Regions from separate parts of the Arthrobacter sp. G.S.26 genome, predicted to be linked through region 3. Evidence: riboswitches for the same ligand, from Rfam matches in the RefSeq annotation. Region 3 holds a riboswitch; each other region holds the start of a gene.
The links. A riboswitch is a leader RNA that binds a small molecule or an ion and turns the genes downstream of it on or off. The one in region 3 is predicted to bind S-adenosylmethionine.
Positions count from the first base shown of each region.

Region 1: linked by a shared signal. The riboswitch ahead of ACRB8A_RS01150 (LLM class flavin-dependent oxidoreductase) and the one ahead of ACRB8A_RS17715 (DUF1737 domain-containing protein) in region 3 are both predicted to bind S-adenosylmethionine.
Region 2: linked by a shared signal. The riboswitch ahead of ACRB8A_RS12285 (aminotransferase class V-fold PLP-dependent enzyme) and the one ahead of ACRB8A_RS17715 (DUF1737 domain-containing protein) in region 3 are both predicted to bind S-adenosylmethionine.

Region 1 is NZ_CP193752.1:234,840-244,524, forward strand. It holds gene serS (serine--tRNA ligase) at 59-1,339, shown strand; gene ACRB8A_RS01120 (GNAT family N-acetyltransferase) at 1,350-1,886, opposite strand; gene ACRB8A_RS01125 (hypothetical protein) at 2,145-2,579, shown strand; gene ACRB8A_RS01130 (PLP-dependent cysteine synthase family protein) at 2,627-4,000, opposite strand; gene ACRB8A_RS01135 (MFS transporter) at 4,203-5,708, shown strand; gene ACRB8A_RS01140 (rhodanese-like domain-containing protein) at 5,705-6,091, opposite strand; gene ACRB8A_RS01145 (LLM class flavin-dependent oxidoreductase) at 6,129-7,280, opposite strand; SAM riboswitch class IV at 7,472-7,580, shown strand; gene ACRB8A_RS01150 (LLM class flavin-dependent oxidoreductase) at 7,620-8,717, shown strand; gene ACRB8A_RS01155 (NtaA/DmoA family FMN-dependent monooxygenase) at 8,731-9,685, shown strand, end outside.
Region 2 is NZ_CP193752.1:2,683,904-2,693,588, forward strand. It holds gene ACRB8A_RS12245 (PadR family transcriptional regulator) at 1-533, shown strand, start outside; gene ACRB8A_RS12250 (50S ribosomal protein bL37) at 645-719, shown strand; gene rsrA (mycothiol system anti-sigma-R factor) at 843-1,103, opposite strand; gene ACRB8A_RS12260 (sigma-70 family RNA polymerase sigma factor) at 1,100-1,861, opposite strand; gene ACRB8A_RS12265 (DoxX family protein) at 2,132-2,680, shown strand; gene aroA (3-phosphoshikimate 1-carboxyvinyltransferase) at 2,688-4,076, shown strand; gene rsgA (ribosome small subunit-dependent GTPase A) at 4,060-5,175, shown strand; gene hisN (histidinol-phosphatase) at 5,221-6,033, shown strand; SAM riboswitch class IV at 6,195-6,309, shown strand; gene ACRB8A_RS12285 (aminotransferase class V-fold PLP-dependent enzyme) at 6,345-7,766, shown strand; gene ACRB8A_RS12290 (class I SAM-dependent methyltransferase) at 7,836-8,594, shown strand; gene ACRB8A_RS12295 (metal-dependent transcriptional regulator) at 8,643-9,356, shown strand; gene ACRB8A_RS12300 (fluoride efflux transporter FluC) at 9,405-9,685, shown strand, end outside.
Region 3 is NZ_CP193752.1:3,855,439-3,865,123, forward strand. It holds gene opgC (OpgC domain-containing protein) at 1-1,877, opposite strand, end outside; SAM riboswitch class IV at 2,125-2,239, shown strand; gene ACRB8A_RS17715 (DUF1737 domain-containing protein) at 2,253-2,510, shown strand; gene ACRB8A_RS17720 (rhodanese-like domain-containing protein) at 2,507-2,917, shown strand; gene ACRB8A_RS17725 (O-succinylhomoserine sulfhydrylase) at 2,918-4,126, shown strand; gene ACRB8A_RS17730 (LysR family transcriptional regulator ArgP) at 4,113-5,039, opposite strand; gene ACRB8A_RS17735 (LysE/ArgO family amino acid transporter) at 5,109-5,732, shown strand; gene ACRB8A_RS17740 (glutamate--cysteine ligase 2) at 5,741-6,913, opposite strand; gene ACRB8A_RS17745 (endonuclease domain-containing protein) at 7,124-7,945, shown strand; gene ACRB8A_RS17750 (UDP-N-acetylglucosamine 1-carboxyvinyltransferase) at 8,042-9,565, opposite strand; gene ACRB8A_RS17755 (ABC transporter substrate-binding protein) at 9,672-9,685, opposite strand, start outside.

The sequences.
Region 1 (9,685 bases), 560 kb from region 3:
ACCCGCGCGCCCGCCCCGGCTGCCCGCCGTCGTGCGCTGGATTGGATACCCTTGGGGAGTGATCGACGTAAAAGACCTCAGCGAAAACCCGGACAAGTTCCGTGCCAGCCAGCGCGCCCGCGGCGCCGACGAATCAGTGGTGGACGCGATCATCGCCGCGGATTCGGACCGCAGGGCTGCGCTGATCCGCTACGAAAACCTCCGCGCCGAGCAGAACGTGTTCGGCAAGAAGGTGGCGCAGGCCAAGGGTGAGGAAAAGCAGGCGCTGCTTGCCGAGGTCCGCGAGCTGGCCAACTCGGTCAAGGCAGCCTCGGCGGAAGCCGACGCCGCGCAGGCCAAGCAGGAGGAACTGCTCCGCGCCGTCCCCAACGTTATTGAAGACGGCGTCCCCGAAGGCGGCGAGGACGACTTCGTGGTGGTCAAGACAGTGGGCGAGCCGCGGGAATTCGCCGGCTTCGAACCCCGCGACCATCTGGAAATCGGCGAGCTGATTGGCGCCATCGACATGGAGCGCGGCGCCAAAGTGTCCGGCTCCAGGTTCTACTTCCTCCGCGGCGTGGGCGCCCGGCTGGAAATGGCACTGCTGCAGATGGCCATGGAACAGGCCATCGACGCCGGTTTTGTCCCTATGATCACGCCCACCCTGGTGCGCCCCGAAACCATGCAGGGCACCGGCTTCGACGTCAAGCACGACGCCGAGATCTACCGTCTCGCCGAAGACGACCTTTACCTTGTGGGCACCTCCGAGGTGGCCCTGGCCGGCTACCACGCGGACGAAATCCTAGACTTCAGCGCCGGGCCCATCCGGTTCGCCGGGCAGAGTTCCTGCTACCGCCGTGAGGCGGGCTCGCACGGCAAGGACACCCGCGGCATCATCCGGGTGCACCAGTTCAACAAGGTGGAGATGTTTATCTACACCACCGTTGAGGAAGCCGCTGCCGAGCACCTGCGGCTGCTGGCCTGGGAAGAGGAGATGCTGGCCAAGTGCGAGCTGCCCTACCGCGTCATCGACACCGCAGCCGGTGACCTGGGCATGTCCGCGGCCCGGAAATTCGACTGCGAGGCCTGGGTTCCCACCCAGGGCGCCTACCGGGAGCTCACCTCCACCTCGAACTGCACCACGTTCCAGGCCCGCCGCCTCAACATCCGCGAACGCACCGTCAACGACGCCGGCGTGGCCAAGGGCACCAGGGCTGTCGCCACCCTGAACGGAACCCTGGCCACCACCCGCTGGATCGTGGCCATCCTGGAGCACCACCAGAACCCGGACGGCTCCGTCAACGTCCCCAAGGCGCTGCAGAAGTACCTGGGTGGGCTGGAAGTACTGCCCGTCCTGTAGCCAGGTGCGGTCAGCCGGCCAGGTCCAGCGTGTAGACCACCAGTTGCACCTTGGGCGCGGGCCGGGGCTTTTCCCGGTCCGGCCGGCGGATGAAGCCGAACTGCCGGTAGAGCTCCTGGGAGCCCAGGTTGTCCACGCCGGTGTCCAGGACCACGCTGCGGGCGCCGTTCCGGGCTGCGAGCTGCACCGAGTGTTCCAGCAGGAGCCGGCCCAGACCCTGGCGCCGTGCCTCCGGCAGGACCGCCAGCAGTCGAACCTCCGCCTCCCCTGGTTCAGCCTGTCGGGCCAGCGGTGATCCGTGCAGCAGTACCGTGATGGTGCCCACCAGCTTTCCCGTCCGCACGTCCTCGGCGACCAGCAGGGTGCCCGCATCTGCGCGTGCCTCCGCATCCACCAGCAGGTTCAGGCGCTCGCTGTCCGGCTGGTCCGCCGCCGGCAGGTGGTGGCCGAACCCGCGGTAGGTCAGCTCACCCACCGCTGCGTACTCGGATTCGCGGGCCCGCCTGACGATCAGCGGCTCAGTGGACGTGGTGGCGGTGGCGGTCATGGTGGCGCCCTCTCGTGTTCGGCCGGCCCCGCACCGGCTGCGCGGGTTCCCTGACCGACAGGCTAAGCATGCCAGCAGCCCGTGGTCATCCCGGGCCGCAACGGGGCGTCGCGCCTTGTCATCCAAGGAAACGGGAGGACATCTGTTGCGCCGCGCGTCGGCGGGTTGCGTCCGTGTTGGAAAGCCTCCTGCCCGGTGGTTGGCTGGTTGGAAAAGGCCCCGGGCCGCCGTCGGCCCCGCAATGAACAAGGAGACCGGATGGCCGGCACCCTCACCCACCGGATCACCAGGCTGTGCGGCGGCGAACTGGCAACCTTCCGGTCCCAGCTTGCCGCCCTGGCCCGGGAGGACATGTACAGCGGCGGCCTGGAGAGTGCCGTTACGGCGCTGCAGCGCAGGCCCGCCCTCCTGACGGAGGGTTCATCCGTCACCATTGTGGGTTTCGGAACCAAACCGGCGGCCGGTCCGCCCGTGCTGACCCTGGCCGTTTCGCTGCTGCTGGACTACCAGCGGTGGCCCCTGGATGTGTTCTGGGATGAGGCGCACGCCTGGGCGGACGCTGTGGCAGCCCCCGCCCTGGTCGTGGCGGGGATCAGTGCCCGGCACGAGGACGAAAACGGCATGGTGTTCCATTACCGGCTCAAGGCCGCATCCAGCGCAGTTCCTAAGCTTGTCCGCAGCTCAGGGACCTAAAGCCTGGGCTTTGCGGACAAGCTGACGAGACCTGGCCTGGCTTGACTTCAAGCCGGCCACGGCGCCGCGGCGGCGATCCGGCCATCCACCAGGACCGCGAGGAAACCCGGCGCTGCGTCCGGCCGGCGCCCCGGCGCCGGCTCCCCGGCACCCAGGGCCTGGTACGCCACTCCAGCCAAGGCGGCGTCTTCCGGGCTGCCGGAGCCGGCGGCCAGTTGCCGGAGGGACTCCGGCGTGACCACGGCACGGACCTCGCGGGGATGCACTGTGCCGTGCCGGGTTCCCCGGTCCAGGGCCAGGAACACCGGCGCCGTGGGTTCCAGGCCCAGTGCCGCTGCCGCCGCGATGGCTTCGCCAGCTGTCAGCGAGGCCGGGAGGATGGGCACGCCGGCCGGTTCGCGGCCCGCCAGAAGGCTCCGGACCGTTCCTGCCGGGTCCGGTGGTTCAAGGAAGCCCAGCCGGGTGAGCCAGCCGTCGTCGAAGCAGGTCGAAAGGTAGTTCCGGCCGGAATCGGGCAGGACCACCACGATGGTGTCATCCGCATCGAGGGTCCCGGCCAGCCGGAGCGCTGCGGCCAGGGCCAGGCCGCCGGTTGCCCCCGTCAGGAGCCCTTCCTCCCGGGCGGCGCGGCGGGCGGTGAAGATGGCTTCCCGGTCGCTGACCCGAACGTACTGGTCCACCACCGAAGTATCAAACGCTTCGGGCCAGATGTCTTCCGTGGAATCCGGGTGCAGCGCGTGGCCGGCACCTTCCACATACTTGAGGGCGCCGTCGCCACCGGCGTAGCGGGAGTGCTCCGGATCCGCGGCCACCACCCGGATCCGGCCGCTGCTGGCCTCCTTGAGGTGTCCACCCGTTCCGGACAGTGTGCCGCCGGTTCCCACGCTGGACACCAAATGGGTAACAGTGCCTTTGGTGTCCGCCCAGATTTCCGGCCCGGTGGATTCCCGGTGCGCTGCCGGGTTGGCAGGATTGTCGTACTGCTGCGCCAACCAGGCTCCCGGGGTGGCGGCAGCGAAGTCCGCGGCGCGGCTGGCCAGGTGGTCCGGGTGTCCGCGCGGCACAAAATCAGCCACCAGGTGGACCTCGGCACCGTATGCCCGGAGCAGGCTGATCTTTTCCGCCGCCGTGGCCGTCGGTGCGAAAATCACCGACCGGTAGCCCAGTTGCGCCGCCACCAGGCTCAGCCCGATGCCGGTGTTGCCGCTGGTCCCCTCCACCACTGTGCCTCCCGGCCGCAGGTGTCCGGCAGTTTCGGCAGCCCTGACCATCGACAACGCTGCCCGGTCCTTGACGCTGCCGCCGATGTTCTGGAACTCGAGCTTCGCGTAGATCCGCGGGCTGAGGCCGGCGCCGAGCCTGCGGAGGCGGAGCAGCGGTGTGCCGCCGATGGCGTCGAGGACTGATTCGTGAACGGTCATGGGGCCACGGTAGGGGGCAGCCGGCAGGGGCCCAAAGCTGCGTTTCCCCGGGTGTCGCAGGATGAGCCAATGCGTCCGGCAATGGCCCTGCAGCCGTCATAAATATGCCCTCCCAGGTCCGCTGATGTCACCTGCGGTCACTGGGATTCACGTCCCGACTCGAAATTCCGGAACGCCCGGAAACCCGCCATAGAGTCCGGACATGGCCCTCCGAATCCAGCAAAGACGTCAACCCAGCGGTGGCCGCAGCCAGGAAACCCCGCAGCGGCAGGTGCCGCCCCGGACTGTCCTGTGGCTGTGCCTGGGGGCCGGGTTCATCACGCTGCTGGACCAGTCGGTATTTGTCCTGGCAGTACCGGCCATGGCCGCCGGATTGCAGGCGGACGCCGGGCAGGTGCAATGGATCCTGGCCAGTTATTCACTGGTGTTCGGGCTGGCGCTGGTACCGGCGGGCCGGCTGGGTGACCTTGTGGGCCGCCGCACCCTGTTCGTGGCAGGGCTCAGCGTCTTTGGCGCGTTCAGCCTGCTGGGCGGCCTGGCCACCGATCCGACCGTCGTCATTGGGGCACGGCTCCTGCAGGGCCTCGGTGCAGGGGCCCTCAACCCACAGGTCCTGGGCCTGCTGCAGGATGTCCATGCCGGTGCCGGCCGGGCCAAAGCCTTGGGGTACTACGCGGCGGCGGGCGGAACGGCTGCCGTGTGCGGTCCGCTGATTGGGGGCGTGATCCTCTCCGTGGGCAGCCAGGAAGGGAGCTGGCGGTTGCTGTTCCTGGTCAACGTTCCGCTGGTCCTGGTCCTGGTTCCGCTGGCCCTGGTGTTCCTCCCGCGCCGGTCCCGGTCGCCGGCGGTGCCCGGCCAACGCCGGCCCACCATCGATGCAGTAGGCGCGCTGCTCCTGGGTGCCGTGGTGCTGGCCTCGCTGGTGCCCACCATCCAGGGCCCGGGTCCGGAAACGCCCATCTGGCTGGGGAGCAGCGCCGTGGCGCTGGCCGTGTTTGCCGGCTGGGAGGTCCTGTACCACCGGCGCGGCCGGACCCCGCTGCTGGTCCCGGCACTGGTCCGCTCGCCCGGCTACGTCCTTGGCACCGTGGTTGCCTTGTGCCAGTTTGGCGTGGGCGCGGCCATGGCCGCGGTCACCGCGTTCTACTTCCTTGCCGGCACCGGCCTGCCGCCGTTGGCGGCCGCCGCGATCCTGGCGCCGCAGGCCGCAGGGATGCTGCTGGCCTCCAGCTTCAGCTGGCGGTTCCTGGGCCGCTACGGGCGGGGCGGTGTCGTCTGGGCGCTGGTGGCCGGCCTGGCCTGCCTGCCCGGCAAGGACTTGGCCGTCCAGTACCTGGACAGCGGAGCCGCTGCGATGGCGGTGGCCGCCGTCGGGCTCCTGCAGGGGCTAGCCGTGGGTCTGGTGGTGGCCCCCAACCAGACCCTGACACTGGCCCAGGCCCCGCCCGGTGCCACGGGGGTGGCCGCGGGCTTTTACCAACTCAGCCAACGGTTCACGGCGGCGCTGTGTTCAGCGGCCGCCGCCGGCATGTTCCTCACCGCCGGCGCGGACCCCCGCCGGGCCTTCCACCAGGGTGTGGTGCTCTGCTCGGTGCTGCTGGGCGTCGCTGTGCTGGCCGGCAGTGCGGACTGGCTCCGCACAGCCGCTGTCGCCGGGCGGCAGGCCACCCGCCGGCAGCCTTCGAAGCGCCGGCGGGCCGGTCCTTAAGCGGCCGGGCTCTGGGCGCCCGGGTCCGTGGGGCCTGTGGTGGGCACCCCGGCCTCCCGCAATGCCGGGAAGCCGCCGTCCACATGGACGGCGTTGGCGTAGCCCAGCACCTTCAGCTTCTCGGCTACAGGGCGGGAGCCGTTGACGGAGCCGCAAAACACCACTATGTTCCGGCCCGCGGCTTCCACTTCGGGCAACAGTTCGGGGGAGTCGGGGCCGAAGTCCTGGTCCACCCGCTCCCGGTTGACCACCAGCGCCCCGGGGATCGCCCCGGTGCTGTTCCGGCCGGCGTCACTGCGGACGTCAACCAGCAGGGCCCCTTCGGCGATGAGGCGGGCGGCGTCAGCGGCGCTGACCAGTTGGGTGTCGGTTTCGGTGCTCATGGTTCTCCTTTGAGGATGGGTTGGTTGGACCGGGGTCTTAGCCGCGGGCCCAGGCGTCGGCAAGCAGCCCGTAGGATGCCACCCGCTCCGCCTGCCCGTGGGCGATGGTGGTGATCAGGAGCTCCTGGGCGCCCGTGGCCCGCTGCAGCGCCCTCAGGTGGGCGGTGACCGTCCCGGGGGCGCCCACGAACCGTGTTTCCACGCGGTCCCGGACCAGCTCCGGGGAGCCCACCGCGGCGTCCACCCGGCCGCCGTCGGCCGGGGCGGGATAGGCGATGGCGCCTTGGCCGCTGCGGATGCTGTGCACCCAGGCGGCGAAGCCCGCGCCGAGCCGCCGGGCGTCCTGTTCGCGTTCGGCCACCAGCACGTCCGCGGATACCGTGACGTACGGTTCCGGCACCGCCGCCGAGGGCCGGAAGTGGGCCCGGTATTCGGCCACCGACTCCAGTACCGTGGCCGGCGACACGTGGTAATTCGCGCCGAACCGCAGGCCCAGCTTCCCGGCAAGCCGGGCGCTGGGCCCCGCCGTGGAACCGTGGAGCCAGAACTGCGGGGCATGTCCCAGGGCAGGTGTCACCGTGATCCCCTCGCCGTGCCGGGTGCGGTAGCCGCCGTCGAAAAAGCCGATGACGTCCTGCACGTCGCTCTCGAAGTTGTCCGCATCCCCGGGCTCCCGGCCCAGGAGCTCGGCCTGGAGCCGGAACTTCCGGGGCAGCACGGAACTGAACGGCTGCCGTTTGGCGGGGACCACCAGGCCCGCCACCACCCGGCCCGCGTCCTCCGGCGCGGGTTCGCCGGCAGTCCGGAGGTCTTCCCCGCCGGTGCTTGCCGGCGGGGAAGCGGGTTGGCCGGAGCGGCCAAATCCCAGATCGATCCGGTCCGGGAACACTGCCGCCAGGGTTCCGACGTTTTCGGCTACCTGCAGCGGTCGGTAGTTGCCCAGGATGGTGGCAGCCGTCCCCACCCGGATGGTCCGGGTGGCGGCAGCAACCAGGGCGGACAGCACATGCGGGGCGGAACCCGCGACGCCGGGATTGAGATGGTGCTCGGCCAGCCAATAGCGGTGGTAGCCGAGGTCCTCGGCAGCGACGGCCAGCTCCACGCTGTTGCGCAGCGCCTGCCCGGCGTCCACCCCCGCCGGGATGGGGCTCAGATCGAGAACTGACAGCAGGGCATCCGTTGGGCTCATGGCTTGACCCTACGGACGCCGGCTCCGGCGCCCAAAGCGCCATGTCACCGGACTCAACGGTGCGCAACAGGCCGTCACAGGCGCCGCCAGATGACGGTTTAAGCCGTCGCTTGACGTGGCGTTTCGCGCGTTGACCTCGTGCGACAACGGCGGTTGCGGGGGTCATTCGGGGATCGTACATTCGAGCCATAGGTCAAGAGTCAGCACGCCAAGGACCGGCTCGTGCTGCGGCAACCCTCAGGCATTTAGTGGCGGGGTGCTCCGGAAACAGACCTGGCCGCACTGCGGCAAGTGAAATGTCGTCCCGGCCGCACCAGCGGCCCCTGAAAGAGGAAAGCCATGCCTTCACTACCAGTACCCGAAAACCGTCCCAACGTGGTGGCCGTTGAGCTCGACGGCGACGGGGCGCACCCCGCCGCGTGGCGCCACGCCCACCACCTTCCGGACGGACTGCTGGGCGGTGCCCGCATCAGCGGCACCGTCCAGGCCGCAGACATCGCCGGCTTCCACCTGGCCACCTTCCGCGATTCCCGCGTGGTGGATGCCGGCACGGCCGGGATTCCCGGCCGGATCGATGCCGTGCAACGGGCCGCCTTCGCTGCCCCCATCACCGGCTCGATCGGCCTGGTACCCGAGGTGGACACCCTCTACACCGAGCCATTCCACGTCGCCACCCAGCTGGCCAGCCTCGACTACGCCTCCCAGGGCAGGGCGGGCTGGCTGGTCAGCGCGGCCAACGCGCCCGAAGAAGCCCGCGCCGTGGGCCGTGAGCAGCTGGCCGCCGCCGCAGCGCCCCTCGAAGCCGCGGACGCCGTGGAAGCCGGCCGCCGGCTCTGGGATTCCTGGGAGGACGACGCCGTTATCCGCGACGCCTCCACCGGCCGCTACCTGGACCGCGACAAACTGCACTACGCCGACTTCGAAGGGGAGCGCTTCGCCGTCAAGGGCCCGGCGATCATTCCCCGGCCATTGCAGGGGCAGTTGGTGGTCATCGCTCCGGCGGCGCTGCTCTCCACCGTGGAAGCCGACGTGGCACTCGCTTCAGCCGCCACCGTTGACGGGCTCGCCGCAGCAGCCTCAGCGGCGGCCGCCACCGGCGTTCCCCGGACCCTCGTGGAGCTCGACGTGATCCTCGACGCCCGCGGCCAAACGGCCGCGGAACGGCTCGCGGAGCTGGACCGCCACGAGCCGTGGACCGGCGGCGCCCGGTACGTGGGCAGCCCCGCCGGCCTCGTGTCCCTGCTGGCCCGGCTCTTCGATGCCGCGGACGGCGTCCGGCTGCATCCCGCCGTCGTGGACGTCGACCTGCCGGAACTGGCGCTCAACGTCCTGCCCGCGTTGCGCGCCGCCGGCCTGGTCAGCGCGCCCGCCGCCGGCACCACGCTGCGCCGGTCCTTCGGCCTTCCCCGCCCCGCCAACCGCTACGCAGCGGCCTGAAAGAGAGCACCCCATGACCACGCACCGTCCCACCGGCAACGGCCGGATCCAGTTCGGCGTCTTTTTCCAGGGCGTCAACCACACCACCGTCTGGAAAGCCCCGGACAGCGGCTCCCAGACCGACTTTGAATCCTTCCGCCGCGTGGCCCAGACCGCCGAACGCGGGCTGTTCTCAGCCTTCTTCCTGGGCGAAGGACTGCGGCTCCGTGAACACCTGGGCCGAATCCACGACCTGGACGTGGTGGGCCGCCCGGACGCGCAGACTGCCCTGGCGGCACTCGCCGCCGTCACCACCAACATCGGCCTGGTGGCCACCCAAAACACCACCTACAACGATCCCGCGGACCTGGCCCACCGGCTGGCCAGCCTCGACCTGCTCTCCGGCGGCCGCGCTGCCTGGAACATCGTCACCACGGACAATGCCTGGACCGGCGCCAACTTCCGCCGCGGCGGGTTCCTCAAGCACGAGGACCGCTACGTCCGGGCCGAAGCCTTTGTCCAGACCGCCAAAGCCATCTGGGACTCCTGGGCCGACGGCGCAATCGCCGGGTCCCGGAGCGACGGGCGCTGGCTCCGGCAAGGAAGCATCACCCCGGTGCGCCGGAACGACGCAAGCTTCGACGTGGACATCACGGGACGGCTGCCGCGGTCCGCCCAGCACCACCCCGTCCTCTTCCAGGCGGGGGATTCACCCGACGGCCGCGACTTCGCTGTCCGCAACGCCGACGTTATCTTCTCCCGGCACGCGGAACTCGAGGATGCGAAGGTGTTCCGGGCGGACATCGTGGCCCGCACACTAAAGGCCGGCCGCCCCGCGGATGACGTCAAAATCTTCCCGGGCCAGGAATTCATCCTCGCCGCCACAGAAAAGGAGGCCGCGGAGAAGGAACACTGGGTCCGGGAGCAGCAGGTAGGCCCGGAGACGGCAATCGCCTACCTTGAACAGTTCTGGGGCCGGACCCTGGACG
Region 2 (9,685 bases), 1.2 Mb from region 3:
TACGGGACCGGTTCGGCGGAACATATTCGCCCAGCGCGGGAACCATCTATCCCCGCCTGGGGAAACTGCAGGAGGAGGGCCTGGTGGCCACCGAGGCAGTTGGTCGCCGCACCAACTACCGGATCACCGACGCCGGGATGGCGGAACTGAACAGGCGCCGTGAGGAGCTGGCGGGCGTGGAGACTGGCATCGCCGCGTCCGTCCGGCGGCTGGCCGGCACCCTGGGCAGTGACGTCCGGGGCAACATGCTGGGGATCAGCGCGGATCTTGCTGCGGCGGCAACAGCGGCCCTCGCAGGCCGCCCCGGCAGGGACAACGCTGCCGCCGGCCCGGATGCCCAGAGCGAGGCGATCCTCCGGGGAGCCGGTGGGCTGCTGCAGGCCTTCCAGGAGGGCGTCCTTGCTGATCTCCGCCGCCAGGCGGCCGCTGCGCCGCTGGACCCGGCAACCCTCGACGCCTTGGCCGCCGGATTGCGGCAGGCCCGTGCGGCACTCCCCCCGCAGCCTTGCGCCGCAACGCCGGCCAAGCCCTGAATCCGCTGCGGACTCGCAGGTCACGCGCCGGTCACCGGTTCGCGGGCCATCGGATCATGTGGGAGACTTGAGGGCAGCTCTTTTGAGTACCAACATGTAAGGAGGCCAGCTATGAGCAAGCGTGCACGCAAGCGTCGTGACCGTAAGCGTGGCGGCGCGAACCACGGTAAGCGCCCCAACACCTAGGCACACGCCAGGTATCACGGTTCAAGCGAAGGACCCCGGAAGCCACTCGGCTGCCGGGGTCCTTTGCTGTGGCGCGCGGTATGGCCGCGCCACCGGGGGCAGACCCCCTGATGTCAGGTTTGGCTACGCTTCCACGGGCCGGATCGAATGGATCCGGTCCAGGATGGCGTTCTTCAGGTTCTCCGGGGCGGCCTCGGTGCACGAGCGCTTAACCATGTTGCGGATGACGCATTCAAGGTCGTACTGCTCTGTGCATTCCGGGCAGTCATCAAGGTGGTTCTTGATCTCCGAAATGTCCTCACGGGTCAGTGCCCCGTCAAGGTACTCATAGATCCGCTGCATCCGCGTATCGTCGCAATCGCCCAATCCCTGGCAGTCGCTCATTTCCCGCTCTCCTGTTTGCTTTCCGCCGCGTCCCTGGAGGCCACGGCTGTTTTGAATCCGCGCTCGGCAGCGTATCCGCCCAGCATGTCCCGCAACATTTTCCGGCCGCGGTGGAGCCGGGACATCACGGTGCCGATGGGCGTGTTCATGATGTCTGAAATTTCCTTGTACGCGAACCCTTCGACATCCGCGAAGTAGACCGCTAGGCGGAATTCTTCGGGAATCTCCTGGAGCGCGCGTTTAACGTCCGAATCCGGCAGGTGGTCCAGCGCTTCCGCCTCGGCGGAGCGGAGCCCGCTGGAGGTGTGCGACTCCGCGCGCGCCAGCTGCCAGTCCTCGATGGTGTCCGAATTGGACTGCAGGGGTTCGCGCTGCCGCTTGCGGTAGAGGTTGATGTAGGTGTTCGTCAGGATCCGGTACAGCCAGGCCTTGAGGTTGGTGCCGGGCCGGTACTGATGGAACGCGGAGAAGGCTTTGGTGTACGCCTCCTGCACCAGGTCCTCGGCATCCGACGGGTTCCGGGCCATCCGCATGGCCGCGGAATACAGCTGGTCGACATACTGCATCGCGTCGCGCTCAAACCGGGCGCGGCGCTGGTCGGTGGTCTCCGTGGACACGTCCACGTCCCCGCCGGCCTGCTCTGCTGAAGCGCCGGGCGCCTGTGCGGGCACGGACTCAGGCTGCGCTGCGGCGCCGGCCTTTACTTCGCCTTGCGAAGCCTCATACATGGCCGAAACGGCCGGATCCAGGGTGTTCATTGCGTTCAAGTCTACTGTCAGGCGTTGCGCCCGCGGCGATCCGAACCCCGGAGCCTCCGACGCCAGTGCGCCAAGGGCCACCGGGCCCGCCTTTCCAATTCCATCCAACACCCGCGCCAAGGCCCAACTCCGCTCTGCGTCCGGCGGTCCGGCCTTTCCGGACCCGCTCTCAACAACCCCCGGCCGCGGGCAAATATTCCCCAAAAGTGCAAGACTGGATCTGCACCTTGCGCCGCTGACGGAGCGGTCCGTCCACCCAGGAGGAAATCCATGTCCTTTTTCCGCACGCTCGCACGGCCCATGTTGGCTTCCAGTTTTGTTGTTGCTGGAGTGGACAAGCTTAAGAACGCCGACGATACCGCCCAGCAGCTCTCACCGCTGCTCCGCAAGGCCGCCGCGTCGCTGCCCTTCAAGGCGGATGAGCGCACCCTGGCCCGCGTGATCGGCGGAACGCAGGTGGGTGCCGGTGTGCTGTTCGGACTGGGTAAGTTCTCGCGCGTCTCGGCCACCCTGCTGACGGTCATTTCCCTGCTCAACACGTTTGTGGAGTGGCGCAGCGCTGACATCAGCAGCAAGGAAGGCCGGCAGGACCGCCGCAACCAGCTGTTGAAAAACCTTTCCCTGAGCGGCGGGGCGCTGCTGGCATCCGTGGACACCGCAGGCAAGCCGGGCCTGGCCTGGCGCGCCGAACACCTTGCAGCCGACGCACGCAAGGGCGCATCGCACCTCGCCACCGACGCACGCAGGAGCACCAACCGGAAGCTGCGCACCGCTGACAAAGCAGTCCGCCGCGCCGTGGACCACGCAACGGGAGCCTAAACCGACAATGACCGCCGCTGCCTCCACCCTGGACTCCGCCGGGACACCCGTTCCGCTTTGGCCCGCCCCCTTCGCCACGCATCCTGTCGATGCCACCGTCACGGTCCCCGGCTCCAAGTCCCTGACCAACAGGTACCTGGTCCTGGCGGCCCTGGCCGACGGGCCGTCGCGGCTCCGGGCGCCCCTGCACTCCAGGGATTCGGCGCTGATGATCGGGGCCCTGCGTAGCCTGGGAGCCACCATCACGGAGGTCCCGGGTGAGGGCAGCTTCGGCCCCGACCTTGAGGTCGTCCCGCTGCGGCAGGACGCGCCGCCTGCCCCGGCAACCATCGACTGCGGCCTCGCCGGAACCGTGATGCGGTTTGTTCCGCCCCTCGCGGCATTGCGGCAGGGGACCAGCGTTTTCGACGGCGATCCGCACGCCCGGCAGCGTCCCATGGGCACCATCATCGAGGCGCTGAAGGCGCTCGGTGTTGTGGTCACGGCGGACGACGGCGGCACCCCCTCTTCGCTGCCCTTCGCCGTTGAGGGCACGGGCGAAGTCCGCGGCGGCCACCTGGTGATCGACGCCAGCGCCTCATCGCAGTTCGTCTCCGCCCTGCTCCTGGTGGGGGCCCGGTTCACCGAAGGCCTCCACCTGGAACACGTGGGCAAGCCGGTACCCAGCCTTGACCACATCTCCATGACCGTGGCTGTCCTGCGTGAGGCAGGAGTCTCGGTGGACGATTCCGTGCCCAACCACTGGGTGGTGGCGCCGGGTCCCATCCGGGCCTTCGACCAGCGGATCGAGCAGGACCTGTCCAACGCCGGGCCCTTCCTGGCCGCAGCCCTGGCATCCGGGGGAACGGTCCGGATTCCCGGCTGGCCCGCCAACACGCAGCAGGTGGGTGATCTCTGGCGCAGCATCCTGGCCGACATGGGCGCCAGCGTCTCGCTGACGGAAGGGGTCCTCACCGTCACCGCAGGCTCCGGCATCAAGGGCGGAAACTTCGCCGACACCAGCGAACTGGCCCCCACTGTTGCCGCCTTGTGCGCGTTGGCAGACACCCCGTCCAGGCTCACCGGCATCGGGCACCTGCGCGGCCACGAAACTGACCGGCTCGCGGCGCTCGTGGCGGAAATCAACCGCCTGGGCGGCGACGCCGAGGAAACCAGCGACGGCCTGGTGATCCGCCCCGCTGCGCTGCACGCCGGCGTCGTCCATTCCTATGCTGACCACCGGATGGCCACCGCAGGTGCCATCCTGGGCCTGGCCGTCGCCGGCGTCGAGGTGGAGGACATCGCCACCACCGCCAAAACCATGCCCGACTTCCCGGACCTGTGGACCGCGATGCTGGCGCAGGGCTCTCCTGCCGGAACCGGCACGGAAGGTACAGGCGTTGGCGCGCAGCACTGACTCTTGGGACGAATCGGATGTCCGCATCCGGCCCAGCAAAAAAGGTTCCAGGCCCCGCACCAAGGACCGGCCCAGCCACGACGACGCCGTCACTGGCCGGATCATCACCGTTGACCGCGGCCGCTACACGGCGGTGGTGGGTGAGGACACCGCTACGGAACGGGTGGTGATCGCCGCCCGCGCCCGGGAACTGCGCCGCAACCCCGTGGTGGCCGGCGACTTTGTCTCGCTGGTGGGCGACGTTTCCGGCGAACCGGACACGCTGGCGCGCCTGGTGAAAATCCAGGACCGGCGCACGCTGCTGCGCCGCAGCGCGGACGACACAGATCCCGTGGAACGGGCTGTGGTGGCCAACGCCGACCAACTGGTGATCGTGGTGGCAGCAGCCAACCCGGAACCGCGCACCGGTTTCATCGACCGGGCCCTGGCGGCGGCTTACGACGCCGGGATCGAACCGATCCTGCTGATCACCAAGGCAGACGTCAAGGATCCCGCTGACCTGCTGTCCAATTACGCGCACCTGGACTTCCCGGTCATCATCAGCCGCACCGCGGACAATAAGGCATCGGGCATCGACGCCAGGTCAGACGATGGCCTGTCCGCCCGGCTGGACAGCGAGGCCGTAGCGGAGCTGCGGACCTTCCTGCACGGGAACGTCACTGTGATGCTGGGGCACTCCGGCGTGGGCAAATCCACCATGGTCAACGCGCTGACCGGAGCCGAGCGGGCCACCGGCGGCGTCAACGCCGTCACCGGCCGCGGCCGGCACACATCCTCCTCCGCCCTGGCCCTGCGGCTGGCAGATGCGCCGGCCGGCAGTTGGATCATCGACACCCCTGGCATCCGGTCCTTTGGCCTGGCACTGGTGGACCCGGACCGCATCCTGCGTTCCTTCCCGGACCTCTCCCCCGGCACCGATGCCTGCGAACGCGGCTGCAAGCACACGGCAGCGGCCGTGAACTGCGGGCTGGACGCCTGGGTGGCCGCCGGCCAGGCAGGTCCCACCGGCGCTGCCCGGCTCTCTTCCCTGCGGCGGCTCCTCGGGGCGGATCCGCGCCTGGAAGCCCAGGAGACCAAGGAACTCGGCAGCGTCAACTGACGTGGGCCTCCCAGCACAACCGCCGCCAGACGGTAGTTTGGAACCATGATCCAATCCGCTTCCAGCTACAACGATGACCTGCGCCTGGCCCACGTCCTGGCCGATTCCGTGGACGACCAGACGATGAGCCGTTTCAAGGCCCTGGACCTCCATGTGGAGACCAAGCCGGACCTGACGCCTGTCACCGACGCGGACAAGGCAGCTGAGGAATCCATCCGCGGCCAGCTTTCCCGCTCCCGCCCCCGCGACGCCGTCCTGGGTGAGGAGTTCGGCAGCAGCGGCCACGGCTCACGCCGCTGGATCATCGACCCCATTGACGGGACCAAGAATTTCGTCCGGGGTGTCCCGGTATGGGCAACCCTGATCGCGCTCGTTGACGAGGGCGAACCGGTGGTGGGTGTGGTCAGCGCACCTGCGCTGGGCAAACGCTGGTGGGCGGCGAAAGACATGGGCGCCTACATGGGGCGTTCGCTCGCCTCGGCCACCAGGCTGCGCGTCTCCAACGTCGCCACCCTTTCCGATGCGTCATTGTCCTACTCCAGCCTCACCGGGTGGAAGGAACGCGGCAACTTCGACGAGTTCCTGGGGCTCACCGAGGACGTATGGCGGACCCGCGCCTACGGCGACTTCTGGTCCTACTGCATGGTCGCCGAGGGGTCGGTGGACATTGCCTGCGAACCCGAACTGAATCTCTACGACATGGCCGCCCTGGTCCCCATCGTGGTGGAAGCCGGCGGCCGGTTTACCTCCCTGGAGGGCCAGGACGGCCCGTTCGGCGGAAACGCCCTGGCCACAAACTCCATCCTGCATTCCGAGGTGCTGCGGCGCCTGAACCCGGGGCTGGACGACCTCCTCTAGGACTGCCTGGACCGAAGAATATACGGCGGACGCCTCCGGATGGGGGCGTCCGCCGTCGTGTTCTTCGACAAAAGCCCCGGCGTACGGGCGCGGCGTAACAAATCCCTTAACATTCGGGCTGGCTTCAAACCACCCCGCACCATGTCCTACGCTCTTAAGCAGGTCACGAGTGCCAGCGCTAAACCCCGGTTTGCTGGCCGGCAACCCTCCATTCGCGGTGGGGTGCCCCGGGTGACGACCAGGCCGGTCCGGACATGGATACGGCAAGCGCGGATTCCCTGCAGGGAGTCCTGTCAACGTGAGGATTCCCCATGACAACTGCCACTGTCTCCCCCGCAGCTTCGCTGGCGCCCGCCGCACCTTCGGTTTTGGCCGGCCACTCCATCGCCGCCAGGCCCCTCGCCGCCGTAACCGGCGCCGAGATCCAGGCGCCGCTGATCGCCGGTGGCCATGTCCGCTACGCGAACCTGGACTATGGCGCCTCCGCGCCGGCGCTGTCCCTGGTCTCCGCCTACCTGAACGAGATCCTGCCCTACTACGCCAGCGTGCACCGTGGCGCCGGCTACGCCTCGCAGATCAGCACCTCCGTGTACGAGAACGCGCGGAACATCGTGCGGGACTTTGTGGGCGGCCGCCCGGACGACTCGGTGATCTTCACGCGCAACACCACCGACTCGCTGAACCTCCTGGCAGGGTGCCTGCCCAACACGGACGGCCGGCCCACCGGCGACGTCCTGTACCTGGACATCGAGCACCACGCCAACCTGCTGCCGTGGCAGGGCGTCCCGCACCGGAGCATCGTGGCCGCGGACACCCTGGCCGGCACCATCGACGCTGTCCGCGGCGAACTGGAGCAGGGCGGGGTCAGCCTCCTGGCCGTTACCGGCGCCTCCAACGTCACCGGTGAAATCCTGCCCATCCGCGCCCTCGCCACGCTGGCCCACCAGTACGGCGCCCGGATTGTGGTGGACGCCGCGCAGCTGGCACCCCACCGGCGGGTAGACATCACCGCCGACGGCGTTGACTACCTCGCGTTCTCCGGCCACAAGCTCTACGCCCCGTTCGGTTCCGGCGTCCTGGTGGGGCGCCCGGACTGGCTCGACGCCGGAAAACCGCACCTCGCCGGCGGCGGTGCCGTCAAGGAAGCACGGCTCGACGGCGTCAGCTGGGCCACGGGCCCGGCCCGGCACGAGGGCGGCTCGCCCAACGTCCTCGGCGCCGCCACCCTGGCACGTGCCACGCAGGTCATCGCCGCCCTGGACCCGCAGGAATGGCACGCCCACGAACAGTCCATCCGGTCCTACCTGGTGGCGGGGCTGCAGCAGATCGAGGGCGTGAGTGTCCACCAGATCTTCAAGGACACCAACGCTGAGACGGACACCATCGGTGTGGTTAACTTTTCCGTGGCCGGCTACGACGCCGGTCTGGTGGCGGCCTACCTGTCCGCAGAGCACGGCGTGGGCCTCCGGGACGGGCGTTTCTGCGCCCACCCCCTGCTCAAGCGGCTGGGCCTTCCGTCCGGTTCGCTGCGGGCCAGCTTTGGTGTGGGCTCCCGCCTTGAGGACGCCGAACGGCTCCTTGCCGGCATCTCTGCCCTCCGGACCCAGGGCCTTGGCTGGGATTACGTGGTGGACGCAGGCCGCTGGGTGCCCGCCAACGATTCCCGGACCTACCCGCACTGGGCCCCCAACACGCCGGGCACCGCCGGCGCGGCCCCCTGCCTGGACGACTGAACCGCCGGGCCGCCCCGGCGGGGTCCATGCGGTAAATTCAGGAGAGACATCTACTGAAGGAGGCCGCGCGTGGTCCGGGGTGGCCCCAAGCTGGAACACAACCGGCGCCAGGAGCTGGGCCAAAGCTTCCAGGACGGCGGCGAGCATTACCAGCAGGTCCGGCCGGGCTACCCGGCGGCAGCCGCGGACTGGCTGGTGCCCGCAACGGCCGGTGAGGTTTTGGACGTCGGCGCCGGCACCGGCAAATTCACCGCACTGCTCCTGGCCAAAGGACTGGCCGTCACCGCAGTCGACCCGTCCGCGGACATGCTGGAACAGCTGGCTGAGCACTATCCACGTGCCACGGCTGTCCTGGGCACCGCAGAGGCCACCGGCCTGCCGGCGGCGGCGTTCGACGTCGTCACCGTGGCCCAGGCCTGGCACTGGTGCGACGCAGCTGCGGCCAGCACGGAGCTCGCCCGGGTCCTTCGCCCGGGCGGCACGCTGGGGCTGGTCTGGAACCAGCTGGACACCTCCGTTCCCTGGGTCCACCGGCTGTCCCGGATCATGCACGCGGGCGACGTCTACAAGCCTGGCCACCGGCCCGCCGTCGGGCCTGAATTCCAAGGCCTTGAGGGGTACGTGACCCGGTGGCAGGACCCTGTAACCACCACGGGCCTGATGGAGCTCACCAAAACGCGCAGCTACTATCTCAGGGCCTCCGAACCCACCCGCGCCAAGGTGCTGGCCAACCTGGACTGGTACCTGCATGAGCATCTTGGCCACCGGGACGGCGAAATCATCGACCTGCCCTACCTGACCCTGGCATGGCGGGCCACGGCGGCGTGAATCTCGTTGCCGGCCAGCGGCGGTGCAGTACCCGGTAAGCTTGATGCTGTGAAGACCAGCGCGCCCTCCTCCTCGATCGAGGACTACGTCAAGGTCATCTACTCGTTTACCGAGTGGCAGGACAAACCCATCACCTCCTCGCAGCTGGCCCAGCGCCTGGGTGTGGCCAACTCCTCCGTCTCGGAGATGGTCCGCAAGCTCAAGGACCAGGGCCTCGTTGACCACAAGCCCTACAGCGCCATTACCTTGACGGGCCCGGGCCTGCGCCTGGCCCTGGCCATGGTCCGCCGCCACCGGCTGATTGAGACGTACCTGGTCCAGCAGCTGGACTACAGCTGGGACGAGGTCCACGACGAAGCCGAACTGCTGGAGCACGCCGTCTCGGACACCTTCATCGAACGCGTCGCCGCCCAACTGGGCGATCCCCGCCGCGATCCGCACGGCGACCCCATTCCCACGGCGTCCGGTGAGGTGCTGATGCCTGCCGCCCACCTGCTTTCCGGGCTGGATGAGGGCCACACCGGCAGAATCACCCGGATCAGTGACGATAACCCTGAATTGTTGCGGTACCTGGCCGCCGAGCGGATCGACCTGGACGCCGAAGTGGAGGTGGTGGGCCGCCGGCCGTTCGGCGGTGCCCTGGTGGTCCGGATCGGTGGCGTTGGGAACAGCCGTGAGTTTGACCTCGCTGACGAAATCACCTCGGCGCTCTGGGTGCACAGCGAGCAAACGCACCAAGGTTGCCTCCTGGTGGGCAGCTGACGTGACGCACGGACCGCGCCAGGGGCTGTTGCGCGGCACCGTCCCCGCATGAGCCGCCCCGGTATGCCTGCGGCGCCGGCATGGCTGGCGGTGGCTGTGGGCGGATTGGTGGGCAGCGAGCTGCGGTACGGCCTCGGCCTCGCCTTCCCTGATGTTCCGGACGGTGTCCCCTGGGCCACGCTCGGAATCAACGTGTGCGGCAGCTTCCTCCTGGCTGCCTTGACCACTTTCTGGCTGAACCGCCCGCATACTCCCTTCTGGCTGCGGGCAGGGCTGGGACCGGGCCTGCTGGGCTCTTTCACCACCTTCTCCGCTGTAATTTTCGCCGT
Region 3 (9,685 bases):
AACACCTGCCACACCAGCAGGGGGAATGAATCCTCGAACTGCGAGGGGAGCAGCCGGAAACGGGTGGTTGCGCCGGCGGCGTAGGCAGCAATCGATGCACCCAGCACATACAGCCCTTTGCCCCGGCCCAGCGCAGCAAGGATCAGGGGGCTGGCGAGCAGCAGCACCACGTAGAGGCCCATCACGTTGAACTGCCACGGCCCGAACTGCAGCAGCAGGATCGCGGGCAGGATCCCCGGCGGTACGGGGAACTGCAGCAGGGAGCCCATGCCGGCGTAAAGGTCGTAGGTGCGGCCCGCACCGCCATGGCCGGCTCCACCCGTTCCCTGGTCCACGAACGTGGTCAGCACCTCGGAACGGAAAACCGGCAGCAGCGAAAGCAGGAAGACACCGATCAGCACCACAAGTGCCGTCACGTACAGCTTGCCTGCGCGGCGCGACGTCAACTCCAGCACGCGGCCGAAGTCGTCCTTGACGCGCGGCCCGTAGACCATGCCCACCACCAGGCCGGAGAACAGGACAAACAATTCGGCTCCCGAGACGAATCCCACCGCTTCCTGGGTAAAAAGCTGGAAGAGGGATGTCATGCCCAGGTGGTTGACCACAACAAAGACGATCGCCATGCCGCGCAGCAGATCCACGCGGGAGTCACGCTTGGACGGATCCGCATAGGCCCAGGAGGAAGCGTTGTTGATCCGTCCGGGAATCTGCCACAGCGCGGCAAGGAGGATCAGCAAAGCCGCTCCAACACTCCACGCGGCAACGCCGGACAACGTGTTGGGATGCGAATAACTGCCGTCCGTGGACACCTCCGTCACCGGCCCGGTCACCACAGGGGATTTTTTGAGCCGCTCCGAGGCAGCTGCAGCAATGTCCGGTTTCCCCGTCAGCAGCCAGTTAATGCTGGCGACCCCGGTGTCCCTGGTGCTGGTCCGCTCATCCCACACAACGGCGGCGGTCCGGGCGAATTCCGCCGACGTCATGGTGCCCACTACCTGGTCCCACCAGTTCACTTTGATGTCGGACTCTGCGGCACCTCCCGACGCCGGGCTGTAGAAGGCGGCGGTCTGGAGCAGGAACGGCTTGTCCTTGCCGGCTGCATACGTGCCGTAGAAGTCCTCACCGCCGGCCGATGTCAGCATTTCCCGCAACTCACCAGCGCGGGGCAGGGAGTTGACGGCGGCCCCGCCCGAGGTGTCGTCATGGTAGGCACTCAGGCCCACCCAATCAACGGAATCATCGCCCGGATAATACGGCCCGTAAGGGCTGTCGGCACCGTTCCAACTGCCGTCCCCGTTGCTGTCCAGCAGGCTGAACCCGTCGCTTCCGGGACCGGGGGCTGCCCTGCTCCGCTCGAACGGGTAGTCCTTGCCAAGGAAAGGGGCCCACACCATCAGGGCGCCGCCGTCGGACGCCCGGAATTTGCCGGCGAGCGTCCGGAACGCCTCCCGGTACGCTGCCGGTTGCTGGCCCCACTCCACCCAGCTGGAATTCATGTCGGGGGCGAACCGGATCAGGAGCTTGCCCTTGAACCCGCCGGCGAGCGTGCGCACCTCCGCCGCGAAGGCGGCAGCAGAGCCTGAATCCACCTGGTCCAGCGGGACGGTGGGCCGGACGGTGAGCATGGCATGCGCGCCCTGGGCGGACGCCTGGTACAGGAAGCCCTTGAGGTCGTTACGCTCCGCATCCCGGTACGGAAAGTCAATGTCGTGACCCAGGACTGCGGGCCGTGCACCCAGCCGGTCCGCGAAACCTGCGGCGGTATCTTCGCCCCATTCCAGGACGGCGCCAAGGAGGGGCCCGCGGTCGTCCGGAACCGGCGCAGCAGCGTGTGCCGCCCCGGCCGGCAGCCCGATGGCCAGCACTGTCATCATCATCGCTGCCAGCAGGGCAGCACAGGCGCGGAAAATCCGGGTGCCGGGCACGGCAGTGCCGCCACTCCGCGCGGCTGATCGATTGCTGATGGGAACCCCCCGGTCTGAAGCCAGCTGTCGGGGCGGCGCCCCCATGCAAACCTTATCGGTCCGGCCGCCGCGCCAGGACCCCGTGCCCGGCGCGGCTCGGTTACGGAACATGACGACGGCGGCCGTGCGGCACCGGGCAGCAAGTGTTACGTTTTTGGGGAGTAATGAGTACCGGCACTAAGCCCTGACTGGCCGGTCGGCAACCCTCCCTTCCGCGGCGGGGTGCCTCAGGTGAATACTCGGCATATCGACCATTCGAGCTGCAAGCGTGAGAGAAGGAGATCCGTCGTGTCCGACGCACCTGCCCCTGAAGAGAGACTGTCCTACCGCCTCATCAGCGGCCCGGACAACCGCGAGTTCTGCGAGCGGATCTCGGCCGCACTGGCGGAGGGCTACGTGCTGCACGGAAGCCCCGCCGCCACGTACAACGGCGGAGGTGTGATTGTGGCCCAGGCAGTTGTCCTGCCGGCCGCCATCGCCACGGCCGACGCCGCCGTGGCAACCGCAGTGGACAGCCTCGAATTCGACGGCGAGGGGCACGCATGAGCTACGCCGGAGACCTGACCCCGCAGGAGGCATGGGCCAAGCTGGAGCAGGGCGCCATCCTGGTGGACGTCCGGACCGAAGCTGAATGGGCCCATATCGGCATTCCTGACACCAAGGCCACGGACAACGATCCCTTGTTTATTCAGTGGACCTTCCCTGGCGGCGTCCCGAACCCCGCCTTCATCAGCGACCTCAGCCAGCAGGCTCCGGAGGATTCAGCCGCGGAACTGCTGTTCCTGTGCCGTTCCGGGCAGCGCTCCATCGCGGCTGCCACCGCGGCGACGCAGGCCGGTTTCACCTCATACAACGTGCTGGAGGGCTTCGAGGGCGAGCCTGACCGGTATGGCGAACGGACCGTCAACGGCTGGAAGAACCGCGGCCTGCCTACCAACCTGGGAACCAACTAAATGGCTTTTAATGACGACGCTGCCGGTTGGAACGCCGATACGCAGGCGGTCCGCGGTGGCCTGGACCGCACCAACTTCCAGGAGACCAGCGAGGCGCTGTTCCTGAACTCAGGGTTTGTCTATGAATCCGCTGCCGCCGCCGAGCGGGCGTTCACCGGCGAGGACCAGCGTTTTGTCTACTCCCGCTACGGCAACCCCTCGGTAGCCACTTTTCAGGAGCGGCTGCGGCTGCTGGAGGGCACCGAAGCGTGCTTCGCCACGGCCTCCGGAATGTCAGCGGTCTTTACCGCCCTGGGCGCCCTCCTCGCTGCCGGCGACCGCGTGGTTGCCGCCCGGTCGCTGTTCGGTTCCTGCTTTGTGATCCTGAACGAGATCCTGCCGCGGTGGGGCGTGGAAACGGTGTTTGTTGACGGGCCGGACCTGGACCAGTGGCGCGAAGCCCTGTCCCAGCCCACCACTGCCGTGTTTTTCGAGTCGCCGTCCAACCCCATGCAGGAGATTGTGGACATCGCCGCCGTCAGCGACCTGGCCCACGCTGCCGGCGCAACAGTCGTCGTCGACAATGTATTTGCCACTCCCCTGCTCCAGCGGTGCGGCCAGTTCGGCGCCGACGTTATTGTCTACTCCGGCACCAAGCACATCGACGGCCAGGGCCGCGTCCTGGGCGGGGCGATCCTGGGCACCAGGGAGTTCATTGACGGTCCCGTGAAGCAGCTCATGCGCCACACCGGGCCTTCGCTTTCCCCGTTTAACGCCTGGGTCCTCAACAAGGGACTGGAGACGATGGCACTGCGGGTCAACCACTCGTCGGCCACGGCCCTGCGGTTGGCCGAGTGGCTGGAGCAGCAGCCGGCGGTCAGCTGGGTGAAATACCCGCTGCTTAGATCGCACCCCCAGTACGGGCTTGCCGCGAAGCAGATGAAGGCAGGCGGCACCGTCCTTACGCTGGACCTGGGTTCGGCTCCCGGGCGGTCGGCCAAGGACGCCGCCTTTGCCCTGCTGGACGGCCTGCGCATCATCGATATCTCAAACAACCTGGGTGACTCAAAGTCCCTCATCACCCATCCTGCCACCACCACGCACCGGGCCATGGGGCCGGAAGGCCGCGCAGCGATCGGGCTGGGCGACGGTGTGGTGCGGCTGTCCGTGGGGCTCGAGGACGCCGATGACCTGATCGGCGACCTGGAGCAAGCGCTCAAGCAGATCTGACGGAACCCGGTCCCGGGGCGGGCTGCCGGAGCTCGTGGGCAGCCGTCGCCCGGACGGCCGCCGTGAGCTGGTTCAGCACCGGCGAGTCAATTTTCCAGCGCTGCCAGTAGAGGGCCACGTCCACCGGGTGCCCGGGCGCGAGTTCCACCAGCTCGCCGCTGCCAAGCCACGGCAGGCATTCCGCTTCGGGCAGCAGTCCCCAGCCCATCCCCAGCCGGATGGCCTGGGCAAACTCTGCCGATGACGGGACGTAGTGCCGCGGGGCACCGAGGGCCGTCCCGGTCATCCTGCGGAAGAACCCACCCTGAAGGTCGTCCTTCCGGTCGAAGTCCACCACCGGGGCGGTGCTGCCCGCAACGAGCTCCGGCCCGCCGGGCAACCAGTGCCGGACGTACCCGGGACTGGCTACGGCACGGTATCTCAGCGCCCCGAGTGGCTCGACGCTGCAGCCTTGAACCGGTTCCGGGTTCGCTGTGACGGCGGCGATCACCGCTCCCGTCCGGAGGAATTGCGTGGAATGCTGCTCGTCCTCGCGGCGCAGCTCAAAGGTGACACCCGGCTCCGGGGGGAGGCTTGCCAGCGCCGCCATGAACCAGGTGGCAAGCGAATCGGCATTCACCACCAGCGGGATGGGCGTGCTGGGGCTACCGGCGGCGCCACCGAGTTCGCGTTGCGCGTCCCCTTCCAGTTGCCGGAGCTGGCGGGCGTAGCGCAGCACGGCCTCGCCCGCCGTGGTGGGGCGGGCCGGGTTGGTTCGCTGCAGCAGGATCTGGCCGGCTGCGTCCTCCATCGCCTTGAGCCGCTGCGACACCGCAGACGGCGTGACGTGCAGGGTGCGAGCGGCAGCCTCCAGCGTCCCCTCATCCAGCACTGCGGCAAAGGTCTTCAACTGGTCGAGCTGGAACTTCTTCATTAGCTCAGCTTAGTAGTCCTAATTATCTTTAGCTGGAGTAATTTCGAGCCCAACCGTAGCTTTGGCTTTATGGACATACTTGTTGGGTTTGGCGCGGCGATGCTTGGTTGCGGCACAGGGCTGGCGCTGATTGTCGCCATCGGCAGCCAGAATGCCTTTGTGCTCCGGCAAGGCATCCGGGGCGAGCACGTGGCCGCCGTTGTCATCGTCTGCAGCGTCTCCGACGCGCTGCTGATTGCCGGGGGCATCGCGGGCCTCGGTGTCCTGATCCAAACCAGCCCGGTGGTGGTGGACGTGGCCCGTTATGCCGGGGCCGCGTTCCTGGTCACCTACGGTGTGCTGGCTGCCCGGCGCGCCATCCGACCAGGGGTGCTGACGGCGTCAGGTTCCCGGAAGGCACTCAGCGCCGGTGCCGCCCTGTCCACAGTGCTGGCCCTGACCTGGCTCAACCCGCACGTCTACCTGGACACGGTGCTGCTGCTCGGGTCGGTGGCCAACCAGCAGGAGCAGGACCTGCGCTGGTGGTTCGGTGCGGGGGCGATCGCCGCCAGCGGAGCCTGGTTCAGCGCCTTGGGCTTCGGCGCCCGCGTCCTGCGTCCGTTCTTTGCCCGGCCATCGTCGTGGCGCTTCCTCGACGGCCTCATCGCCCTGGTGATGCTCACGCTCGGCCTGCGCCTGGCGGCGGGTCTCTGACAGGTGCTTCAGGACTGGCGTACGCGGAGCAGTTCCGGCGTCCCCGCCACGTCAGCCAGCCCTGAAGTGCCGTGCATCGTGACGCCCACGGCATGGATGACCACGGCCCCCAGCCCGCCGTCGTCGGCCGCTGCTTCCTGCACCCGGCGCTGCTCAGCCGAGCCGGTGCCGCGCGCAATGATGTCCTCCGTACCCTGCCGGGCCAGGGCCAGTTCGCCCTGTTCCTGCAGGACCGGTGCCAGGTAGTCCACCAGGGACCGCACCACCATGACGGCGGGAGCAGGGCGGAAGGTCCCAAAATCGAGGAGTTCCCCGCGCAGCCCGCTGCTGCTGGCCTGCCAGGCCGCCATCCGGAGCAGCACCGTGGGCACCGGGACAGGGTCAATGCCGTCCCGCCACTCCCTGCTGGCCGTTTCCACCAGGGCCCGCACCAGCACCGCAATCAGCGCAGCATCCTCTGCGCGGAGGCAGACGTCCGCCACCCGCACCTCAACCGTGGGGTGGTTCCGGGACAGCCTGGCATCAAAATACAGCATGCCTTCATCCAGCATCACACCGCTGTCCAGCAGCCGGGTCACCACCCGCCGGTAGGCAGGGTACGTCCCGTAAATGCCGGCCGGGCCGGAAGTCGGCCAGCGGTTCCAAGCCTGCGTGCGGTAGCTTTCGAACCCGGTGGGCATCCCGTTCCAGAAGGGCGAATTGGCACTCAGCGCCGTGAGGACAGCCAGTTTGTCCCTGATCCGGTCCAGGACGGCGATGCCTTCCTCCGGCGAGGCCACGAAGCTGTGGACATGGAAGCCGCAGGTCAGCTGCTCCTGCGCGGTGAGTCCGAACCGCTCCTGCATCAACGCGTACCGCGGGTCAGGAGTGGTGTGGGTGGTTGAGGCCAGCGGGGACGTGGCCAGCGCAGCCACCCGGGCGTTGTTCCTGCGGGCGGCCTGGTCTGCCAGCAGCCGCCCGGCCTTGATCTGCGGGAGCAGCCCGGCGTGGTCGCCGCACGGACGGGTTTGGGTCTCGATCTGCTCCAGCTTGAGTTCGGCACTGAGCCCCATGCCCTGGCCGGCCGGCGAATCATCGGCGGCCAGGTGCCGGCCGGAGAGCAGCGCATCCGCGAGCGCCAGCGGTTCGCCCGACTCCGGGTCAACGATCAGGAGCTCTTCCTCAACGCCGAATGTTCGCATGCTTACATTGTGCGGCACTTCCCTGCCGGTAACCGGTTCCGGATTGCGGCGGATTCTGCCCAATCAATGCGGTGGGCGGGCGCGGCGTGCGGGCCAGTGGGCGGCGGGGCCCGGGTTTGTCGTGGTTGAGTGGGCAGAACCCGCCGCCCGTTCTCCACATAGGGCACGACGGCGGTGCCCAACCGGCCCAAAAGATGGCTGGCTCGTTCCATGGACCCCCTGGACTACCTGAAATCCGTCGGCGGCGTGGCACGGGTTGGCCTGCTCCGCCGCCAAGGCTACTCGGAGCGCGCGGTGCGGAATCTCGCCACAGCCGGAGCAGCCCAGCCGCGCAAGGGTGTCTGGGCCTTGCCGGACGCCGATCCCGCTTTCCTGCAGGCAATCGTCAGCGATTCGTTGTTGACCTGCGCTTCCGGGGCCATCCGGTACGGGCTGTGGATCAAGGACAGGCCGGTCCGGCTCCATCTGGCGGCCAAACACCGGCGCGGAACGCATCGCCCCAGGCACGGCGGGCTGCGTTTCGAGCCGCATCACCAACTGCCCATCGCCGGCATCGAGGACATTGTGATCCACGCCCTGACCTGCCTGCCGGAAGTCGATGCGATAGCGATCGCCCAGTCCGCAATGCGCTTCCAGGGTGTGTCCCGGGCTGCGCTGGAAGCCCAGCTGGGCGCCAGGTACTACGGTGTGGCCCGGCGGCGCCTGGCAAAGGCGGACGGCTTGTCCGAATCCGTGCCGGAGATCAGTGCCAAGCTGTTGTTCGACGCGGCGGGGCTTGAGTTCCGCCGACAGGTCCAAGTACCCGGAGTGGGGCGGGTGGACTTTATGCTTGGGGGCTGGCTCATCGTGGAAGTCAACGGCTACCAGTTCCACAGCTCGCGGGACGCCTGGCGCAAGGACATGGCCCGCCTGAACGCCGCGCAGGCCCTGGGTTACGCAACCCTCAGCTTCGCGCCCGAGCAGGTCTGGAACGCCCCCGATGTGGTGCTCCGGGACATCCGGGCTGTGCTGCGGCGGGGCCGTCCTGCCTGATTCTGCACCATCATCCGCCGCGGGCCGGGCCGGAAGCCCGGACTGGCGGGGCCCACCCGGGCCTGGGCGCGGATGATCGTGCAGAATCCGCCGGAACTAGTCCTGGAAGTACTCCACCTTGGCCCCGATGGTGTTCAAGCGCTCCGCGAGGTCCTCGTAGCCGCGCTCAATCACGTAGATGTTCCGCAGCTCGGACACTCCCCGGGCGGCAAGCATGGCCAGCAGCAGGCACGCGGCCGGGCGCAGGGCGGGCGGGCAGCCGACCTCTGCTGCGCGCCACTTGGTGGGCCCGTTGACGTAGATCCGGTGCGGATCCAGGAGCTGCACCTGGGCGCCCAGCCGGTTCAGCTCCGTGAGGTAGATGGCCCGGTTTTCGTAGACCCAGTCGTGGATCATGGTCTGGCCGTGGGCGTTGGCGGCGATCACGGCGAAAAAGGGCAGGTTGTCGATGTTCAGGCCGGGGAACGGCATCGGGTGGATCTTGTCCTCAGGGGCGCGCAGCGCGGAAGGCTTGGTGGTTACGTCCACCAGCCTGGTCCGTCCGTTGCGGGCCACGTATTCGCCGGAAATCTCCAGCTGCTGGCCCATCTGGCCCAGGGTGGCAAGCTCGATCTCCATAAACTCGATGGGAACCCGGCGGACCGTCACCTCGGAGTTGGTCACGATGCCTGCGGTAATAAGGCTCATCGCCTCGATGGGGTCCTCGGAGGGGAAGTACTCGATGTCGGCATCGATGTGCGGCCGGCCAACGATCCGAAGCGTGGTGGTGCCGACGCCCTCGATGCTGACGCCGAGCATCTGCAGGTAGAAGCAGAGGTCCTGGACCATGTAGTTGGGGCTGGCGTTGCGGATCACGGTGGTGCCTTCGCGGTGGGCAGCGGCCATGATGGCGTTCTCCGTGACCGTGTCCCCGCGCTCGCTCAGCACAAAGGAGCGGTCGCGGGTATCGGCGGATGGCGCCTGGACGCTGTAGAAGCCTGCCGTGGCCTCCACCGACAGACCGTACTGACGCAGAGCCTGCATGTGCGGTTCAACGGTCCGTGTGCCCAGGTCGCAGCCGCCGGCATAGGGCAGCCGGTACTCGGCGGTCTCGTCCAGAAGCGGCCCCAGCAGCATAATGACGCTGCGGGTCCGGCGGGCGGCGTCAACGTCCATTGCAGCCAGGTCCAGCACGGCGGGGCGGCGGAGGCGCAGGTCAGTGGCGTTCAGCCAGGTGCACTCAACACCAATGCTGCTGAGCACCTCAACGATGCGGTTGACCTCCTCGATCCGGGCAAGCCGGCGGAGGACGGTGGTCCCCCGGTTGATGAGGCTGGCGCACAGCAGGGCAACGCCGGCGTTTTTGCTGCTGTTGACGTCCACCGAGCCGGACAGGGTGCGGCCGCCTTCAACACGAAGGTGCGTCATCCGCGGTTTACCAACGTTAACGATGCTGCGGTCGAAGATGGTTTCCAGGCGCTGGATCATCTTCAGGCTCAGGTTCTGCTTGCCCTGCTCCATCCGGGCCACTGCGCTTTGGCTGGTGCCAAGCTCGGAAGCCAGCTGTCCCTGGGTCCAGCCCTTCTCGCTCCTGGCGTTCCTCAACATGGCGGCAACGTGTTCGGTAGTCTCCTGGCTCATGCCGCGAATATATCATGAATGAGTTACGGCGTGCCGCTTGGGCCACCCAAGGGCCCAGCGGCGCGCCGTATACCCGTTACGTGCGATACCAGGCAATCGCTGGCACCTATTTCCCGATGG